Regions from separate parts of the Methylomusa anaerophila genome, predicted to be linked through region 1. Evidence: riboswitches for the same ligand, from Rfam matches in the RefSeq annotation. Region 1 holds a riboswitch; each other region holds the start of a gene.
The links. Region 1 has a riboswitch for cobalamin ahead of MAMMFC1_RS12370 (TonB-dependent receptor plug domain-containing protein). Riboswitches for the same ligand answer to the same signal wherever they lie in the genome.
Positions count from the first base shown of each region.

Region 2: linked by a shared signal. The riboswitch ahead of cobI (precorrin-2 C(20)-methyltransferase) and the one ahead of MAMMFC1_RS12370 (TonB-dependent receptor plug domain-containing protein) in region 1 are both predicted to bind cobalamin.
Region 3: linked by a shared signal. The riboswitch ahead of cobT (nicotinate-nucleotide--dimethylbenzimidazole phosphoribosyltransferase) and the one ahead of MAMMFC1_RS12370 (TonB-dependent receptor plug domain-containing protein) in region 1 are both predicted to bind cobalamin.

Region 1 is NZ_AP018449.1:2,722,539-2,729,549, reverse strand. Features, by position in the region: gene cobN (cobaltochelatase subunit CobN) at 1-734, opposite strand, end outside; gene MAMMFC1_RS12375 (carbon-nitrogen hydrolase family protein) at 757-1,527, opposite strand; gene MAMMFC1_RS12370 (TonB-dependent receptor plug domain-containing protein) at 1,658-3,616, opposite strand; cobalamin riboswitch at 3,839-4,021, opposite strand; gene MAMMFC1_RS12365 (DUF3887 domain-containing protein) at 4,156-4,578, opposite strand; gene MAMMFC1_RS12360 (acyl-CoA dehydratase activase) at 4,635-5,405, opposite strand; gene MAMMFC1_RS12355 (2-hydroxyacyl-CoA dehydratase subunit D) at 5,420-6,658, opposite strand; gene MAMMFC1_RS12350 (4Fe-4S binding protein) at 6,651-7,011, opposite strand, start outside.
Region 2 is NZ_AP018449.1:1,877,026-1,884,036, forward strand. Features, by position in the region: gene ptsP (phosphoenolpyruvate--protein phosphotransferase) at 1-630, shown strand, start outside; gene MAMMFC1_RS08230 (helix-turn-helix domain-containing protein) at 666-1,067, opposite strand; gene MAMMFC1_RS08235 (hypothetical protein) at 1,213-1,548, shown strand; cobalamin riboswitch at 1,598-1,780, shown strand; gene cobI (precorrin-2 C(20)-methyltransferase) at 2,224-2,949, shown strand; gene MAMMFC1_RS08245 (FecCD family ABC transporter permease) at 2,946-4,010, shown strand; gene MAMMFC1_RS08250 (ABC transporter ATP-binding protein) at 4,026-4,802, shown strand; gene MAMMFC1_RS08255 (ABC transporter substrate-binding protein) at 5,078-6,034, shown strand; gene MAMMFC1_RS08260 (FeoA family protein) at 6,187-6,405, shown strand; gene feoB (ferrous iron transport protein B) at 6,426-7,011, shown strand, end outside.
Region 3 is NZ_AP018449.1:816,543-823,553, reverse strand. Features, by position in the region: gene nifJ (pyruvate:ferredoxin (flavodoxin) oxidoreductase) at 1-3,095, shown strand, start outside; gene cobT (nicotinate-nucleotide--dimethylbenzimidazole phosphoribosyltransferase) at 3,275-4,339, opposite strand; gene cobT (nicotinate-nucleotide--dimethylbenzimidazole phosphoribosyltransferase) at 4,371-5,405, opposite strand; cobalamin riboswitch at 5,538-5,724, opposite strand; gene MAMMFC1_RS22580 (cache domain-containing protein) at 6,202-6,963, opposite strand; partial or broken gene MAMMFC1_RS22830 (methyl-accepting chemotaxis protein) at 6,990-7,011, opposite strand, start outside.

The sequences.
Region 1 (7,011 bases):
ACATCGATCTCCGCTTGGCCGTCAGGGCAGAAAAAGCTTGCCAGCGTTTCCTTAAGCCCCGGCGCCTGCAGTTCGGGATTGCCGACATACTGGCAAAATACCGCCAGCGCGTTCATGCCCTGCCCCTCAATCTCCTCGATCAAGGCCGCCTGATAGGCCAGGTCGCCCCAAACCCACTCATCGCGATAGAACAGGAGACCAATAGTGGGCCGGTCCGGCCGGCAGAAAGCCGCCCGGTATTCTGTCAGGTCGGTAAAGGGGCGCGGGGCCCGGGGATGGTAAATGCCCTGCCAGAGAAGCGGCTCCGGGTTCCGCACCGGCGTGTCCTCCCGGCAATAGGTTTGCGCCAGCCAGCGCCAGAACTGGCGAAAGTTTTCCATGCCGCCAAACGCCAGATACTGCTGCAGCGTCTCTTTTGCTGCCGGGGAAACACCGCAGGACAATTCGCCGGCATCGGGGTCGGAGATCAGCATGACGTGCGTAAGCTGGCGCTTGCGCAAAAACTCGGCTGACTTCCGCAAAAATGCGGTATCCAGCCCGCTACCCATCCAGGTAAAAATAACAATGTTGCAGGCGGCAAAAGTCTTCTGCCACTCTTCCCCCCAGGGAACCGCGTCACTTAAGAGCACTGTCCTGGTTTCAGCCTGCAGCCCCGCCTGGGCCACACTTTCCCGGGCCTTTTCCAGCATCAGCTGCTGGCGTTCCATATTGGTCAAAAATAGGATGCGTCCCATACTCCTGCCTCACTTTCCCATTTCATATTGTACGTACATTAAACTCCGCCGATAAAAGCCGCTGCTGCTCCCCATCCCAGTCAAACAGCAGCACCGCCTGCTGCAAACCATGATAGGCCAGCCGCAGTTTTCCGCCGACCACCACGGCGCTCTGCGCCTGGCTCATATCCATTACTTCCCGGTTGCCGGTCTGGTTGCAGACCCAGACCGGCAGACCGCTTGCCTGCGAACACCGTTCCCAGGCATTGACGGGCAGTCCGCCGCAGTGTCCCGGCGGCCAGGCCGCCGGCACCAGGATGACCTGCGCCTGTTTGGCTCTCAGTGTCTGGGCATTTTCGGCGAAATAGGCGTCGGCGCATACTAAAACCCCGGCTGTCATCTCCTTGCAGATCAGCGGCTCCAGTACTGTCCCCTTGGCTGCCCAGCCCTCGGCGCCCGTGCCATGGGAGTGCATTTTCCGGTGGCGGCCGATGATTTCCCCGTCGCTGCCCATCACCAGACAGCTGTTATAGCACAGGCCGCTCGCCGCATCCTGCTCACCGCAGCCCAGAAATACCGTCAGGCCGTAAGCGGCAGCCACGCACCGCAGAGGCTGCAAGTTTGGCGCCGGCTGTACCGGAATCGAGAAAGGCCGGTTTTTTTGCGTGAAAAAGTAGCCTTGCAGCGCCGTTTCCGGGGTAACAACCCAATTTGCGCCCGCTTGGGCTGCCAGAGTTACAGCCTGCTGCAGCAGCGCCAGATTTCGCTCTTCCGGCCCGCCGCTTAGATCCAGATGTAATAAAGCAATACGCATGATACTTTCTCCTTATTTTTTCTGTATATATACAAAGCCTGGCCCTTGCTGAAATATCTCCTTTTTTCTCTATAAGGACGGGCAGAGTGTTGCGCCCGGGCTAATGCTCCAGCCTTGTCCGAAACTGGAATTAGAAACTGTATTGCATGCCAATTTGATAATTGCGTCCCGGGGCAGAGTACCAGTAAGTTTGGCTGGGATTCCCGTCTGTCCCCTGTTCGGCATAGAATTTGTCGAAAATATTATTAACTTTCGCAAAAACTCTGACCGTATCCGACGCCTTGTAATTAACAGCTAAGTCCCAAACCCAGAAGTTCTTAAATTCGGCGACTGTAGCCTTGCCATAGCCGCCTTCCCGGTCGACGATCCCCCGGCCATTGAGTACTGTGTTGAATTTATCCCGTTCATAATCCAAGCCGATATTCCAGGTCCCGCGGGGCAGGAACCCGTTTCGGTTCGCATTGGCCGTAGCAGAGGCGGGATCGATATAAATGTAGGTATAACCCACATTGACCCGGAAATTTTTCGTAAAATCTTTTGTCAGCCGGACGCCCCAGCCGCGGGAATCCTCTTTCCCGGTATTGTAATATTGGTAGTAGGGCGCGCTCGCAAGATAACGATAGCCAATTATATTCTCAGCCTTCTGTTTGTAAATGTTGAAGCTGCCGGCAAAGGTATCATCAAACTTGTGATTTACACCAAATTCCACAGTGTTTCCCTCTTCAGGCTGCAAATCCTTGCTGCCAATCTGCGAAAAAATCTGATACTGGTTGGGAGCAACAAAAAATTCTTTGTAGCTGACGTAATAATTGGTTCTATCATCCTGGTTATACCCCAGCACAAGGCTGGGCGTGCTGTGATTGCCGTATTCGGAATGATGGTCGAAGCGAATCCCCCAAGTCAGGTTCCAGCGTTTGCTGAGTTCCCATTCGTCCTGGATAAACACCGCCCGGTTGGAGAGGACTTTATCCTGATAGGTCTCGACATTGAACACCGACCCGGCGTAGTAAGCCGAGTAATAATCTTTGACTTTGTCTTGGTAGTAATCCACGCCGCCGGTCAGCGTGTGTCCGCCGGCTTTATAGGTTAGCTGATCACTAAAGCCGACGGTTTCTAAATCCATGAGCCACATAGTCGGTACCCTGCAGTTGTCCCTGAGGCGATTCTGATTTCTAAACAAGGAAAATGTATTCGTTAACTTTTCGGAAATCTTTCGGTCATAGATGAGACTGAAGCTGTTATTATCTTTTTCTCCATAGTCTCTGACAGTAGTAAACGAGCCGCCGTCAGGCCGCTGGTAATCCGCCCGGTAGGTTTGATAACGTAAAGTAAGATGGGAGTTTTCATCAAAATCTTTGCCAATTTTGAAATTCAGGGCCATAGAGTTAATATCATTAATGACCGGGTTGCCGCGGCCGTCTTTAAAATCACCCATAAGCCGTTTCTGGGCGTCAATACTCCAGTAAACACCATCCTTGCTCCCGCTGTGGGTGAAATTATACTGCTCTTTGCCGTAGCTGCCGTATTCAACGCCAAGTTTGTTGATGGATTCTCCGTCTTTGGGCTTCCGGGTAATGATATTAATGACGCCGCCTTGCGCATCAGAACCATACAAGGTGGAAGCGGATCCTTTCAGTACTTCAATGCGCTCAATCGCATCCATATTGACAAACTCCCCGATGGGAGCCTTACTGTATGTACTGCCATTGGTATTGGCCCGCACGCCGTCAATCAAATAGACCACATTAGCGGCCCCGTTGATGTATAAGCCGTTGGAACTGTAGTTTTCGCCGCTGGCGCTATAATTCAAAATTGTGACACCCTGTACATGCCGCAAGGCTTCACTGACATCCGCATAATGGTTCTTTTCAATTTCTTCTCTGGTAACAACGCTGATGTTAGCCTTAGCCTCAAACTCTTTAACCGGTGTTTTCGTGGCCGTAACAACCACCTGATCAAACGAATAATCCTGCTGTTTCTCCCCTTCTCCATAGGAAATCCCTGTCATGCCCAGCACCAGTGCGCTGCTCACCATGGCGCACAACATGGCTTTTCTTTTGTTTGTCAACCTTAACCTTGCCTGCTTCATTACCGTTGTCCCCCTCAAATCCACATTCAAATCCCCATAGTAATCCAAAGAATTTCAGAATATTGCTTCCGCAGCCTTCCGGCCATATGGCAGGCACCGCGCAGCCCCATGCAGGCTCCGCCGACAACATAAAACCCTCTCTGCGCTGCAGGAAGGGTTATGCAAGGTTTATCTAAATAAAGAATCCCGGCAATAATCCCCTCCCCATCGCTCGTGGGTAAAACGGTGACTGACAGACAGGCCGTTCTCCTGGCTCTGGAGCATGGCTCGGCCAAACCTTCCCAAGACGTTCGTCTCAGTGGCATATCTTGGCTTTGCTCCCCATTACAGTGGCGGGACCGCGCCGGTATTACACCGTTCTTCCCTATTAAGCCCTTGCAGGGCACCTGTCTCAATACTTATGAAATTGTAGATCTCGGCTGGAATAATTCGATACACGGCCTGACGAATAGCTGACAGCTATGTAAGGATGACTCCCGTGCTTCCAGGGAAGGGTTACGCTGCCGGGTAATGCCGTGAATTAGTTAGTCAACATACCGCTATTGGCGTAAATTGGGGGAATCCAACCAAAAACCGGAGACAAGGAATTTACTGTCAGCTTCCGTTAGAACAATTCGAACAACAACATCAGTAACTTCTTGGGAAAACTTCGCTTTATAAGTAAAAATGCTGTACTGCTCCTTCTGCTCACTGCTGACAAATTCTTTGGCAATATAGTCGCCGATTTTCCCTTTGATCTCCCGGCTTATTTTCGCAAACTCCGCTGCCGGCAAGCTATTGCTCATTTGCTGGTCAAAGTCCTCCGAGAATTTTGCGTAGTTGTCTTCCTTCAGACCTGTTAGCATTTTTTCTGCAATTACATTGGCACAACTCTGGCTGTCTGCCGCTGCCGTCTGCGCCATGCACCCGATTGCCAGCAAAAACATCAGTAGTAAGCCCAGGCATATACCTTTTTTTTTCATTTTAACCTCCCGCTTTCTCTCTTCATTTTCGTCAACCCATGGCCTAGTAGTCTGTCTTATCTTCGCAGCGAACAGGCTGCGCCATAAGCGACCGTGAACTGGGGATGGGGAAGAATATATACATCCCGGAAAAGTTCATCTTCCATTGCCGCCGCCAGCCCGCCGTTATTGGCCGATCCGCCGTCAAGATACAATTCATCTTCGAAATCCTGATTTCCCATCATGCCGGCTATGCGTCTGGCGATTGATTCATGCAGCCCGCGGATGATGTTTTCCTTTTTCGTTCCTTTGGCGATGAGGGATACGATCTCGCTTTCCGCGAATACCACACAGGTACTGTTGAGGCTTACGGAAGCATCGGCCTTGTCCGCTAAGGCCGCAAAATCATGAATGGGCGTGTCCAGGATACGGCCGGCCATTTCAAAAAAACGTCCGGTCCCGGCCGCGCATTTATCATTCATCTTAAAGTCGCTTAATTTGCCGTCCTCGGCCAGCCGAATAATTTTTATATCCTGGCCGCCGATATTGATAACCGTGCGCGCTTTCCTGCCGCTTAACAGGTAAACGCCCCAGGCATTGGCGGAAACCTCGTCAATAACGGTATGCGCGCCGGCAATCAGATTTTTGCCGTAGCCGGTGACCGAGATACCCTCACTATCCTGTTCGCTTACCTCAATCTCAGCCAAACCCTCGTCCAGCAACCGGCGGGCCAGGGTCTCCTGGCCGGGTGCGGTCGGCACCGCTTTTTTCCAGATAAGCTCGCTGTCTTTGACGATCACTGCCTTGATGGCCGTGCTGCCGAGATCAATGCCAATTTTATAGCTCATAGCGATCAACCTTCCTATAAAGTTTGTTTAAAAGCTTCCAGACGGGTCAAAATGTTCTGGCTGTCTTCTTTTACATAATCAGTTTCAATTTTGAGAAACTTGCGTCCACTGTCCTTTACTTTCTTTTCGATGGAAAAACTCTCAATATCGTAGGGATGACAGCCTTTTAACACATGAAAGACAATTCCTTTCATCTGGTGGTCCCCGGTTATCTTCAGGATATTATTGACGCGCCGTTCATTATCCGCGAAGGTCGGGCAGATACAGGCCTTATGGTATCTTTCGGCCAGCGCTCTTAACAGGCCGTGCTCCGACGGGTCATCATACACCGTTGCGCCGGGAAGTATCCGTTCGGAAGAACAGAGGTCGTCGGCGCAGACGGTCATGCCCGCCTGTTCAATAAGCTGCAGCAGCTTCAGATTCGGAAAGATCACCGGCGACCCGGCAAGAAAGACCTTGTACGGATTCTGGCGCGGAGCTTCCGTCTGAAAGCGTTGTATCACCAGCGCCAGTTGCTCGGCCCAGCGATCAAGATCGTCCAGCATAAACGTATTGGCAATGCAAAAAAACCATATGCCGGGAAGGATATTGCGTCTTTTTAAATCAATGAGTGCCTGAAACAGCTTCCAGACATGCATAAAGGCATTCATCGAATAGAGGAGGCCTTGTCTTTTTAGTGTAACTCCTGTTTTTTCCGCTAGAAACTGTTTTAAGGCATAGATTTCCTCAAGCCAGCGCTTTTGGCCCTTTTCATTCTGTTTGACATGGGGAAGCTCCAGATAATGCAGGGGTCCGATCTTCTCTCTGGCGATTTCCGGCATTTTCACAACCCAGTCGCAGGTCGTCGGGACAATTGTGGCGTCATAACCAGCCGCTGCGCCGGCAAAGTCCATACTGCCAATATAGGATTTGAGCATGGGGCACATCAGCACCGGCAGATAAGCTGCGGAAAGCCGCTGCGCCGTATAGGAGCCGCTGCACAGTTTCACCGGATGAACCCCGAAAGCATGAAACAGTTCCCATGGTGCCTGGATGCAAAACAGGCCAATGAGCGGCCGGCCAACCTTTTCTCTGAGCCGGGAAGGCTGCAGCGGCAAGGTTAATAAATCCAGAAAATAGTCGAACTCGGCAACATAGTCGGCTCTTGCCTTTAATGCGTCAATTTCCTGCTCATATTCTTCACAGGTTTTTTCATACGCCTTTGCCCGCTGTCTTAGACGCCGCTCTTCCTCTTTCGACACCATGTTATCCATTGGCTGATTTCCTCTGTTGATAGTTTTCGGCAACATACCTGCGTGACGACGAAAATATATCGTGATTAAAGAATTTTACAGTTAATGTGTTGTCTTCCGGACAAGATTCGATACAGCGCAGGCAAAGCATACAGTCTTCGCTCATTACGTTTTTTTCACTGGTTTCCAGATGCACGTCCCGGATATCCACCGGACACATTCTTTGGCAGTTGCCACAGCCTAAGCAGGTATGACCTTTTTTTTCAAAGCGGATAAAGCTAAGTTTGCGGGTCATCTGAATCAAGGGGAGCATCGGACAGAACAGGCAAAAAAACCGGTCCTTGAAAAAACTCCCGACCAGCGTGACGGCGGCA
Region 2 (7,011 bases), 850 kb from region 1:
AAGGCCATGTTTATGACTCAGTTGCGGGCCATCTTACGGGCCAGCGCTTATGGCAATATTATGATCATGTACCCGATGATATCCGGCCTCACCGAGGTCCGGCAGGCCAATGCCGTGCTGGCGGAAGCCAAGGAGCAGCTGCGCTCGGAAAGAGTACCCTTTAATGAAAATATCAAAGTCGGCATCATGGTGGAAATTCCTTCGACAGCAGTGATTGCCGACTTGATTGCGCCCGAAGTGGATTTTTTCAGTATCGGTACCAACGATTTGTGTCAGTACACCCTGGCGGTGGACAGAATGAATGAAAAAATCAGCTACCTGTATCAGCCGCTGCATCCGGCCATATTGCGGCTGATTAAGCGGGTAATCGATGCCTCGCATCAGTATGGCAAATTCACCGGCATGTGCGGTGAACTGGCCGGCGACCCGCTGGCAGCTATAATCCTCCTGGGACTTGGGCTGGATGAATTCAGCATGAGCGCTTCATCCATGCCGCGTATTAAGAAAATTATCCGCAGTGTCGCTTATGAACAAGCCAAAGCCATTGCGACGCCGGCTCTTGATATGGCAACCCCGCAGCAAGTCGCCGCATATGCCGCCGGGGTGCTGAAAGACTGGGGCTTAAGTTGATTGCGATGCTGTATAAATACAAAACACGCTGGTTCTCAGCGTGTTTTGTATTTATACAGCAGAAATTCATAAAAATCATTAAGACTGCGTTTGGCGTCAGAAGGCAAATCGTCAATTGCGATTTGATTATCTGTATTGCTCGGAAAAGGTGCTTTTGACTCAAGTACAACTGTCGCCGGTTCCCTGCCCGGGCTATATTCCGGGATTGATTCCAGACGGCTAAATAAGCTGGCGGCGGCAGTATAAGGCAAATTGAAAAAGTCTAAAAGGGCGTTGAGCAAATTGACGGTTAAATTCGTTCGCATCCCGGTCTCGATCATACTAAGATAAGAGGTGGACAAGCGGACACCATACTTTTTTTCAATGGCTTTGGATACATCTTCTTGGCTTAGTCTTTTATTTTCTCTGGATATTTTTACTATTTCACCGAATGTCATTGCATCACCTGTTTTGTTGTTGGCCGCAAAATCGTTAAAATCCTGTTAACTGAAGGTAAAATTATTTTGGATAGTTAACTGGTAGTAATTGACTTGTTGTTATTTTCCAGCTATAATATTGGCAAAAAGAAATGAGGTCATGCTAATGTGTTATAATAGCGATACGGCGGAAAAACCGGCGATGATTCATGAAGGTGATGAAGGTGATTACAATGGACAGGGCAGGGATTTGTTGGCGGCGGTAAATAAACTCCGGCAAGTAATGTCGCAGTCTTTGGAAAGTGTGGATTCCATGCGGGCGATTCTAACGGAAGGAAAATCACGAACCGAATTGTCAGCGGCGGAATGGGCGGATATGATCGACAATATGCAGCAAATTCTTTACCTTGAATCCGCTATTGCGAAACTCAGAAACGGCTTCAACGCTTGGGGAGCAGCTTATTCTCCCCGCAACTCACGGGGATACACGTGTAAAGGATAATACATACGGTTATTCTTGACTTTTCGTTGGCTTTGCCATAAAATAAAAGACAACACAATATGGAACAGGTGCCCGTTTGGGCTTAATAGGGAAGCCGGTAAAAAAAACCGGCACGGTCCCGCCGCTGTGATGGGGAGCCGACTGCAACAGGCCACTGAAGGTAATTACCTTGGGAAGGCGCAGGACGGCAATGAGCCTAAGTCAGAAGAACTGCCTGTTTGACAATCACCGATATTACCCACGAGCGATGGGGAGGGGATTCGCATGTGAATTTCGCACGCTGATCTCTGTCATGGCTGGGTTTACCGGTGAGACAGGGATTTTTTATTTATAATTACTCAGGTTGTGTAATGCCACGAACTGCTTAGAAATCGTTAGATACCGTTGCATACCATAAAACATATTGTGAATGGTAACTCATGTGCTGCTGAGTAAACATAGTCAGACCGACTAGGCACGACGACGATTCTGATTTTGTTAGTTTAGCATAGTAGTTTGTGCGGGGACCTCACGGAGGCGTACTGGTGGTCCGCACAGACTACTTAAGGAAAGGCTAACTAGGCCAGAACGGTCGGAGTGAGGACCGCAGGAGTAACGACGCAAATGACGGTTTATAAGCAGTTCCCGTCTTATGGGTGAATAGTTCGATTTTATTGAAAGGTAGGCAAAAATCATATGGCAGGTATTTTTTACGGCGTAGGCGTTGGTCCCGGTGATCCGGAGTTATTAACACTTAAGGCCATCAACGCAATCAAAGCGGCGGATGTTATCATTGCGCCCCGCACGGAGAAAAAAGACGAGAGCACTGCTTTTACCATCGCAAAGCCGTACATTCAGGAAAATACACAGATACTGGAACTGGTTTTTCCGATGAATTACAATGCTCAGGCCCTTTCGGAGGCCTGGGTGAATAACAAGAATACTATTCTAGGACTGTTGGAAGCCGGGAAGAAGGTAATATTTCTGACCTTGGGCGATCCCATGCTGTACAGCACTTATATGTATGTTTTTCGGCTGCTTGAAGACTGCGGCCACGAAATCGTGAACATTCCTGGTGTCAACTCCTTCTGCGCCATTGGCAACCGGTTAGGTGTGCCTTTAGCGGAAGGCGGCGACATACTCAGCATTATTCCCGCCACTATCGACGAAGAACGCTTGGAACAGGTTTTGCAAGTGTCCGACAATGTGGTGCTGATGAAGGTGTACAAAAATTTCGCCCAGATTGTTGATAAGCTGAATAAGCATGGCATGACCGAAAATGCTGTTATGGTATCCAAATGCGGTCTTGAGGGCGAAGAAATCTTTCACGACCTCTCTGGAGCCGTAAACGATCAAAAAGTGAATTACCTGTCAACTATACTGACCAAACGCTCAAAAGTAAGTAAGCATGCCCTGGCATGAATGAAAAAGCAAATATCCTGGCGCAGGAGATTGTCAGGAAACAAAGGCAGGCACTGACCATCGGTCTGGTATTGACGTTGGCTGCTCTCGGTTTGGCGATCGCGTCGGTGACTTTTGGCCGGGCCGATATTAGTGTGGTTGACGTAGCCACCATAATATTCGGCAAATTAACCGGAAACCAAGAGATCTACAGTCATTTGGCCGGCGCCCAAAGCGCCATTGTCTGGGATATCCGGCTGCCCCGCATTATCTGCGCGCTTGCGGTAGGAGGGGGTCTGGCCGTAGCCGGAGTTGTGTTTCAGGCCCTATTGATGAATCCTCTGGCCGACTCGTACACCATGGGTGTATCTACCGGGGCGGCTTTTGGCGCAAGTATCGCCATTTATCTCAATATCTTTGCCCATGATAATCTGCCGGTAACCATATTCGCTTTTGCCGGCGCGGTGCTGACCTTGCTGGTGGTCATGTCCATCGCCCGGGTAGGAGGCTACGTTTCTTCCGCCAATCTGGTAATTGCCGGTATCATTGTCAGCAGTATCTTATCGGCTGCCATTAGCATGATCAAGAGTTTAGCCGGCGAGCAGGTTTCAGCCATTGTCGCCTGGCTGATCGGCAGTCTGGCCGCCAAGAATTGGGAACATGTGCTTTACGGCTTTCCCCTGATATTCATTGCCTGTTTTATTTGCTTTTACTACGCTGAGGATCTCAATATCTTGTCGCTGGGTGACCGGGAAGCCCGCAACCTGGGCATTGACAGCAGCAAACTCAGAAATATCCTGCTTGCCGCCGGAGCGCTTATCACTGCGGTATGCGTGGCCATCGGCGGCATTATCGGTTTTGTTGGCCTCATTGTGCCTCATATGCTGAGAATGACAGCAGGATCGGATAACCGGGTACTCATACCTTTGTGCGGTCTAACCGGCGGGATACTGCTATTGACTGCCGATACTTTCGGCCGTTCAGCCACAAATGTGGAAATTCCTGTAGGAGTATTGACCACATTGCTGGGCGGCCCTTTCTTCGTATATATCTTCCGCAAGCGTAACAAGACGCTGCAGTAGAGGAGCGGCGCACCAATGAATAACGCAGCAGCAATCGCAATGCAAAATATAAGTTTCCGTTATGGGACTGCCAGTATACTGAACAATATTAGTTTTAGCGTGCAGCAAGCTAGTTTTTGCGGCATTGTCGGGCCCAACGGGTCAGGTAAAACTACGCTCCTTAACCTGATTACCGGGGAGCGGCAGGCCAGTAACGGCAGCATTATTATCAATGGGAAGGATATACGTTCCTTTACCATCGAGGAATTGGCCCGGCATATTGCCGTAGTGCCGCAAAATGTGGAGATCCGGTTTCCCTTCACCTGTCTGGAGATTGTGATGATGGGGCGGACTCCCTATAAAGGAAGGCTGAAGGCTCTGGCGGCGAAAGATTATGAGGTTGCATACGAGGCGATGGAAGAGACAGATACCTTGCCTTTTGCCAACCGCCTGATCACAGAATTGTCCGGCGGCGAGCGGCAACGTGTCGTATTGGCCAAGGCCTTGGCGCAGCGGCCGCGGATTTTGCTTTTGGACGAAGCCTTTTCCAATATGGACATTTTCTATAGCATCAAATGCCTTACTCTCCTGGCTAAACTATGCCGGGAACAAAACCTGACCGTAATATCCATCATGCATGATCTTAATCTGACCAGTTCTTTTTGTTCAGATACCGCAGTGCTCCGCGCCGGCCGGTTGGTAAAATACGGCCCGGCCTTAGAAATTTTAAACCCTGAATTGATTCTCGACGTATTCAAAATTAGGGCAATCCGGGCAGGCGAATGCGGACTGGCAGTGGTGTCGGAACTATAAACGTTTAACTGTTTGGCTATTTCTAAGCAGACGTCTCTGCCAATATATTGGGCGCCACAAGGAATGAAAATGGAGAACGTTTTACCGCAGAGGCGCAGAGGGCGCAGAGGAACGCGGAGGGATAATTATTTATGTTTTTCAACGCTCTTGGTTATCCATTCTCTGTGTCCCTCTGTGTCCTCTGCGTCTCTGTGGTTCCGGTTCCTTTGTCTTAATAGTTCGAGGCATTTGATAATCTGAATAGATATACGACATTTTTGTTTGGAGGCTATACTATGCAGAAACGATTTTGGCTGCTCCTGGCTGCTGTTCTTTGTTGCGGTCTGATTGTCGGTGGCTGCGGCGCAGCCAATAAAACTGCCGGGGTTGCGGAAACCGGCGGTATCAAGATTGTCGATGACCTGGGCAAAACAATTGTTCTCAAAGAACCGGCCAAACGGATCATCTCCCTATACTCGGCTCATACTGAAAATTTATTCGCCCTAGGCCTGGACCAGGAAATAATCGGGGTCAGCACTACCGAGTCCTACCCGCCGGCAGCTTTAAAAAAACCGGTATTCGACTATCGGGCCGACCCGGAAAAAGTATTGGCCGCTCAACCGGACCTGGTAATCATTCGCCCGTTCATTGTGCAAAGCCATCCTGATTTTGTAAAGACGCTGGAGAATGCCAATATCAAGGTTGTATGCCTCTACCCGGAGAAGTTTGACCAATTTGACGAATATATTAAAAAACTGGCCATGCTCACAGGCAAGGAGCAGGAGGCCGCTGCCCGATTGCAAGCCTTCCACCAAAAGCTTGACGATATTACGGCTATTACCAAGAGAGCGGCAGCTCAGAAGAAAGTTTATTTTGAATCCACCGCCACTGAGTACCGGACCATCACAAATGACAGCATGACGGCGGTTCTTCTTAAATTAGCCGGTGGAATTAACGTGGCTGCTGATGCGACGATGATTAAAGAGGGCAGCAGCATTGCGACCTACGGCGTCGAGCGTCTCTTAATGAAGGCTGACGAAATTGATGTGTACTTGGCCCAGCGGGGCCCGATGAACGCCGGCATTTCTGTCGAGAACATTGTAAAACGTCCCGGTTTTGATAAAATTAAGGCCGTGCGGGAAGGGCAAGTTTATATCATCGAGGAAAGCCTGGTGTCAAGTCCTACCTTCCGGCTGGCAGCAGGTGCGGAAGAACTGGCAACAAAAATCTATCCCGAACTTTTCAAACAGTAAAGCTGTAAGTCGTACTTGACAATTCACGTTAATTGAATTTATAATGATATTGAGAATAAGTGTCAATTGAACAATGATTCGGTTGACATTATTTTTGACCCAATAAACGATAATGATTATCATTACATAATTAGTAAAAGGAGGAAATAGCTATGAAACTAGCAGAAGCCAAACGCGGTCAACGTTTATATATTGCAGCCATTCCTAATCCCACTGTCCGTGCCCAGGCTATCCGGTTCGGTATTGCCGAAGGGGCGGAAGTAGAGTGTTATGAAAAACTCCCCGCCGGTCCCGTGGTGGTATGTAAAGGTAAGCAGGAAATCGCCATTGGACGTAAATTGGCTGAGAATATAGAAGTGCGCCCTGCTTAAAATTAAGAAAGGAAGGAAATATGCATCACTGTCATAATTGTCTGGGCAACATTCCCATACCGGAAGGCGCCAGAAAAATCGTACTGGCCGGCAATCCTAACGTAGGAAAATCCGTATTCTTCAATGCCTTAACCGGTATGTACGTGGATGTATCCAACTTTCCCGGAACTACTGTTGATATATCCCACGGGCGTTACGGCAGGGATATAGTGCTGGATACCCCGGGGGTGTACGGTATCTCGTCATTTAACGATGAAGAAATTGTGGCGCGAGATGTAATTTTATCGGCAGATCTTATTTTAAACGTAGTAGATGCCGTGCACCTGGAACGGGATTTATTTCTGACTTTACAGGTAATTGATACCGGTATTCCTACTATTGTAGCGGTTAATATGACGGATGAAGCCGCGCAGCAGGGATTAAAAGTAGACATAGACCTGTTGGAGCATCTTTTAGGGGTACCTGTTATCCCAACCGTTGCCGTAAAAGGCCAAGGCGTGGAAGAGGTAAAGAAGCGGCTGTTTGAAGCCCGGACAGGAAATATACCGCCGGATTTAAAGAAAGAACTGGAGAGTATGCTTAACCGGATTGGCTCCTGGGCCGAGG
Region 3 (7,011 bases), 1.9 Mb from region 1:
ACTTGGGTGCGGTGGCCCACTTAGCGGCAATTAAAGGCCGGGTACCGTTCGTAAATTTTTTCGACGGCTTTAGGACTTCCCACGAAATTCAGAAAATTGAAACGCTTCAAAATGAGGATTTGGCGAAACTGGTGGACATGGATGCGGTCAACGCCTTCCGGCGCCGAGCCTTGAATCCCGATCATCCTGTAGTACGGGGTACAGCGCAAAACCCGGATATTTACTTCCAGGAAAGGGAGGTAGCAAACCCTTACTATGCAGCAATTCCGGCCATTGTGGAAGAATACATGGGCGAAATCAGCAAGCTGACCGGCAGAGAATATCATCTGTTCAACTATTATGGCGCAGCGGACGCCGACCGCCTGATTATTGCCATGGGTTCGGTCTGCGATGCCATTGAAGAAACCGTTGACTATTTGAACGCCAAAGGAGAAAAAGTTGGCTTGCTGACCGTTCACCTTTATCGTCCTTTCTCACTGGAACACTTCTTCCGATACATCCCGCAAACTGTCAAGAAAATCGCCGTGCTCGACCGTACCAAAGAACCCGGTTCCATTGGCGAGCCGCTGTATCTCGATGTTAAAAGCGCTTTCTACGGGAGGGATTTCCAGCCCGTTATCGTTGGCGGCCGCTATGGCTTAGGGTCTAAAGATATTGTTCCGGCCCACATTATCCCCATCTTTGACAACCTCAAGCTGGCTCAACCGCAAGACCGCTTTACGGTCAGCATTGTTGACGATGTCACCCACACATCTTTGCCGGTGGGTGAAGACGTTGACACCACTCCTAAGGGGACGACAGCCTGTAAATTCTGGGGGTTAGGTTCTGACGGCACCGTAGGCGCCAATAAGAGCACTATCAAAATTATCGGTGATTATACCGATATGTATGCGCAGGGATATTTCGCCTACGACTCCAAAAAGTCTGGCGGCATTACGGTATCTCACCTGCGTTTCGGCCAACAGCCGATCAAATCGCCCTATCTCATCAACAAAGCCGACTTTGTAGCCTGTCACAACCAGTCCTATGTTTATAAATATAATGTGCTGGAGGGCCTTAAACCCGGCGGTGTATTCCTCCTAAACTGCACCTGGGATGCACGGGAACTGGAAGAGAATCTGCCGGGCGCCATGAAACGCTATATCGCCGGCAAAAATATCAGCTTCTACACCATTGATGCTGTAAGCATCGCCCAGGAACTCGGACTGGGCGGACGCATTAACATGATCATGCAGTCGGCTTTTTTCAAGCTGGCCAACATTATCCCGCTTGCCGATGCTGTTAAATATCTGAAACAAGCTGTGGTAAGCTCTTACGGCAACAAGGGCCAAAAGGTGGTGGACATGAACAACGCCGCTATCGATAAAGGTGTTGAAGCTATCGTCAAAATTACCGTACCTGCCACCTGGCAAGATGCGCAGGATGACGCTGCCGTAAGGGACAAAACGCCTGAATTCATTGAAAAGATCCTGATCCCGGTGAACCGTCAGGAAGGCGACAGCTTGCCAGTCAGCGCCTTTTTGGGCATGGAGGACGGCACCTTTCCCACCGGTACGGCCGCTTACGAAAAACGCGGCATTGCCATTGACGTGCCGGAATGGCAAACCGACAATTGTATCCAATGTAATCAATGCGCCTATGTCTGTCCCCACGCAGCCATCCGTCCTATACTGGTCAATGACGCCGAATTGAAAGCCGCTCCAGCCGGCTTCGCCGTAAAACCTGCTGCCGGCGCCAAAAACTTTAGTTTCCGCATGGCGGTTACACCCCTTGATTGCACCGGCTGCGGCAACTGCGCCCAGGTTTGTCCGGCCAAGGAAAAAGCGCTGGTTATGAAACCCATAGCCACGCAGATGAATCAAGCCGCTTTGTGGGAATATGCGATGCAAGTGTCCCCCAAGGCCAACCCCATGAGCAAAGAAACGGTGAAAGGCAGTCAGTTTGAACAGCCGCTGCTTGAATTTTCCGGCGCTTGCGCCGGCTGCGGGGAAACTCCGTACGCCAAACTTGTCACCCAATTGTTCGGCGACCGGATGATGGTTGCCAATGCCACCGGCTGTTCGTCAATCTGGGGCGCCAGCGCGCCATCCATGCCTTATACCACCAATCATCGCGGCCACGGTCCGGCTTGGGCCAATTCCCTGTTCGAGGATAACGCCGAATATGGTTTGGGCATGTTCCTCGGGGTAAAACAAGTTAGGAACGGTCTGGCGATGAAGATGGAGGCGGCCGCTAAGCTCAGTATCAGCAGTGAGCTAGAAACGGCGCTGGCTGATTGGCTGGCCAACAAAGACAACGGGGTCGGAACGCGGGAAAGAGCCGACAAGCTTATCACTTTGCTGGAAGCTGAAAAAGGCAGCGATGCGCTGCTGAATGAAATCTATAAAGACAAAGATTTCTTTGTCAAACGTTCGCAATGGATTTTCGGCGGCGACGGGTGGGCCTATGATATCGGGTTCGGCGGACTGGACCATGTGCTGGCCGCCAGCGAAGATGTCAATGTACTGGTTTTCGATACGGAAGTATATTCCAACACCGGCGGACAATCCTCCAAAGCCACTCCGGCCGCGGCCATCGCTAAATTTGCGGCCAGCGGCAAAACAACCAAGAAAAAGGACCTGGGGATGATGGCCGTGAGCTATGGCTATGTTTATGTGGCGCAGATCTGCATGGGGGCTGACAAAAAGCAGACTTTGCAGGCCATCGCCGAGGCCGAAGCCTATCCGGGACCTTCGCTGCTCATCGCTTACTCGCCTTGCATCAACCATGGACTAAAAGCCGGTATGGGCAACAGCCAGCTGGAAGCCAAGCGAGCCGTCGAAGCCGGCTACTGGGCGATGTACCGCTATAATCCAGCCCTGAAAGATATGGGCAAAAACCCGTTCCGGCTGGACTCCCCGGAACCTACCGCCGACTTTAAGCAATTCCTCATGGGAGAAGTGCGGTATTCCTCCCTTAAGCAGCAGTTCCCCGCCCAAGCCGACGCGCTGTTTGATAAAACAGCCAAAGATGCGGCTGAAAGATTGGATACCTACAAGCGCTTGGCGAAAATGTATGATGAATTGTCGTCGGAGGCAGCCGCTTCCAAAGAATAACAGATCTCTATATTAATGCAGGAAATCATCCAACTTTATAGAATAAAAAAATGGCCATAATGGCCATAAAATGTATTTCTATTTTACCTTCGAAGCTATCGAAGGTATTTTTTATTTTTAATCAATTCAATTATGGCTATGCCGGCAACGACTATCAAAACAGCGGAGCGGGCGATGAACTAGTCCTTAACATCCTTGCTTTGTTTCAAAGCGCCCGGACCGTCCTGGGCCACAGGTACTTCCGCTTCGCCGAAGGTTTTCATATCGTTTAACACATGCAGGGAAGCATTAATCAGCGACATTCCCAAAGCAGCGCCCGTTCCCGCACCCAGTCTCATGTCAAGATAGATATAGGCCGGTATACCGATAATATCCAGCGCCGCCTGATGTGCCGGTTCAACGGCAAAGTGGGATCCCACCAGGTAGCTTTTAACTGCCGGAGCCATTTTCACAGCGATAAGGGCGGCCGCACCGGTAGCCAAGCCGTCTAACACTACTGCCGCTCCGCCCGCGGCGGCCCCCAGTATCACTCCTGCCAAACCGGCAATCTCCAGACCACCGACTTTACTTAACACATCAAGGGGATCATTTTTGTCCGGAGCATTGACTGCTAATGCCCTCGCCAGTACCTGGAGCTTCTTGCCGTCCCCGGCCAATTCGGCCAGCGGCTGCGGACTATAGCAGGCGATAATTGCCGTGCTTGCCGTTGTGCCGGCCATACTTATTTCACCTAAGCCCAAAACCCGTGAGCCCCTGGCTATTTCCTCGCCGGCTGTTTTTATTCCCGCTTCAATAGCTTGGACGGCCTGTTCCCGGGTCATTGCCGCTTCTTGCGCCATATTTTTCGTCCCGTAGGCGATCTTTTGGCGGTGGACTCGCGGCAGCGGCGGTAAGTCTGCCGCTACACCCACATCCACGATAACCAGATTAGCGCCAACATGATCGGCAAACACATTGATAGCGGCGCCCCCGTTGCAAAGGCTGCCGATGGTGCCCGCAGTTGTTTCCTGCGGATAGGCACTTGGTTCCTCCGCAGCCACTCCATGATCACCGGCCATGAGAATAATGCTTTTAGGCAAGGTCCGGGGTCTTGGGTTGCCGGTAATTCCGGCCATTTGACAGGCCAGGTGTTCAAAATGATGCAGGCTGCCAAGGGGTTTTGTCAGGTTATCAAGTCTTACCTGGCACTTTTCCATTGCCTGGACATCTAAGGGTTTTATCTGAGTAATTACGTCTTCCAACATTAATATATCCTCCTCAATATCCTCCTAAGAATTAAGAATTCAGATCCAAGTTATGCAACACTTTAATTGCCACATTTAGCATATCTACTACTACTGAAGCCCCGATGGCTTCCCCCAGACGCACCCCCATATCCAGGCAGGCTTTCAGATTGAGCAATTTTAGAGCAATAATATGCGCCGGCTCACCGGATAAGTGAGAAGCAAGCATATATTCCTTGCTCAAGGGATGAATGGCATTGGCAATTAATGCCGCCGCCGTGGTGTTAAGACCGTCAATGACAACAGCACAGTGGTTGGCTGCCGATCCGAGAACAACACCGGCCAAGGCGCCGATCTCAAAACCGCCTACCTTGGACAATACGTCTATTCCGTCCGCGGCATCCGGCTTGTTTACGGTTAGGGCGCGGCGGACGACATCGATTTTCACCTTCAGCCGGCTGTCGGATATGCCTGTGCCCCGGCCGGTGACCTGTTCGGGCGCAAGTCCGGTAAAAGCGGCGACAATAGCTGCACTGGCGGTAGTATTGCCGATTCCCATTTCACCAAGGCTAAAACAGGTATAACCCTGCCGGACCCGGTCGTTCACAATTTCGATTCCTGTTTCTATGGCCTGGATAGCCTGCTCACGCGTCATAGCCGGTCCCTGGGTAAAGTCCTGGGTGCCGTAGGCAATTTTGCGGTGCCACAGCCCGGCAACATGGGATAAATCGCCGGCCACTCCCATGTCCGCCACTACCATGTTCGCCCGGCAAAAATTGGCGAAAGCATTGGCACTGCCGCCTTTGGCCAGCAGATAGTTGGCAGTCATCTGCAGCGTTGTTTCCACCGGATAAGCACTGATCCCGTGTTTGGCGACCCCATGGTCGGCGGAAGTTATAACCATGCAGTTGCGTACCAATTCCGGCTGTGATTGCCGCAGTATGCCCGCATACTGTCTTACCATGCCCTCCAGGCGGCCAAGACTTCCTTTTGGCTTTATCTGGCTGTCCAACCGGGCTTGTACCTCTTCCATTACGACTGTGTCCGGAGCAGAAATTTTTGACAGTGTCTCTGGTAATATACCCATAACTTATTCCAACCCCCATTTTTTGCTTATTTATTCTGGTGTTCAGAACATTCAGAACCTTATAGCCAAATTTAAAAAATAAAAGGCTTCTTTGGATATTATCCAAAAAAGCCTTCTTTTCCATGAAGAACTTTGTTAAAACGGATAAAGGCAGGTCTCCTGGCTCCCGGTTCATTGACTGTTTACGCCTTCCCCTTGCGAGTGGCCTTGTAAAGTCTTCCCGGTACAGTGGCGGGCCCGCGCTAGCGGCATAAGCATCATGCCTAGACTTCCCTATTATCCTCCAGTCGGCTGGAGGCACCTTTTCCGTGAATAATATGTAATTTGTAACTATTATAACAGAGCCGTAGCAGTTACGTCAAGCCAGGCTGAAACCAATATATATTGCACTATTTATATGATGATGAAGTGTTTGAACGTACCTATGAACTTACTCCAGAATACGGCATACTGCTTTCAGTGATAACGAAAAGTAGCGCGCATTTTCAGCAGTGGCTTGAGGTTCTCCCTTTTTATAGTAATATAAAGATAGAAGGAGTAGAATTTTATGCCAGGTGATTGCACTGGCTAAATATCGGTTGGGTAAAGCTAAGACAGTATCAAAACGCTGTCCGTTTTATTAAGATGATAGAAGATGTTCTGGGTAGCATACTGAAGGAAAATGACCAATCCTAAAGGAGGATTGAAGGCTAAGAATCGTCTTTGCTATGGCAAAGCTGGAAATGCAAAGAACTTGCGAATTTCGCAGGTTCTTTGCATTAGAAAGGTTTTATTATAAAAAAAGCAGAAAGTCTCTCTAGTTTAACCCGGCCTGTATTTTTTCGTTAACGACAACAGACCACTGTTTACCCGGATAAGCATTGTATCCTTTAGTGTGGGCAAAACCCCATATTTGTGTTTTTCCGTTTGCCTCCTTTTCTAACGTATAACCGTACATTTCACCGGCAATGGCTTTGCCGACGGCTTCCAGGTGCTGTAGGCTGGTAGATAAAATACCGGCGCGGTTTTTAGATGCAATTACAAGGCCGTCTTTATTCACAACGAAAATATCACCGGTACTGCCAATTCTGGCTGATTCAATGATGTCATAAATGAAATTCCAATTGAAACGGGTAGTGAATATTCCCAGAATATTGCCTGTTTCGTCTTTGACCGGACAGGAGTAGGAAATGGTATGTCCACCTGCGGAAGCTGAGTAGTACATGTCACTAACATATACGTTTTTCCCGTTTATGGTTTGTTGAAACCATTCCCTGCCGGACATGTCTTGTCCTACAATTTCCTGGTTCACTCCTGTGGCAACAACCTTGCCTTGTAAGTCTAGCAGATAGAGGTCATAGTATACCTCGTAGATGTCTACCGTATTTTTCATAAAGGAAGTAGCCAGGCTGATATTTTCTTCATTGGGGTGTTTCAAGCAAAGGATAATCTTCTCGAATGTTGCCCATGCTTGTACGTCACAGTTGCGTTCGAACAAATTACGGTCAATTTTGTCAATAGTGTCAAAAGCGACATCCGCTGTCCTTACGGCAATTACTTCATTAGCTTTTGTATGCATATTACTGATTAGTACTCTGCTTTCTTTAGTGGCTGTAAAACTTCTTTC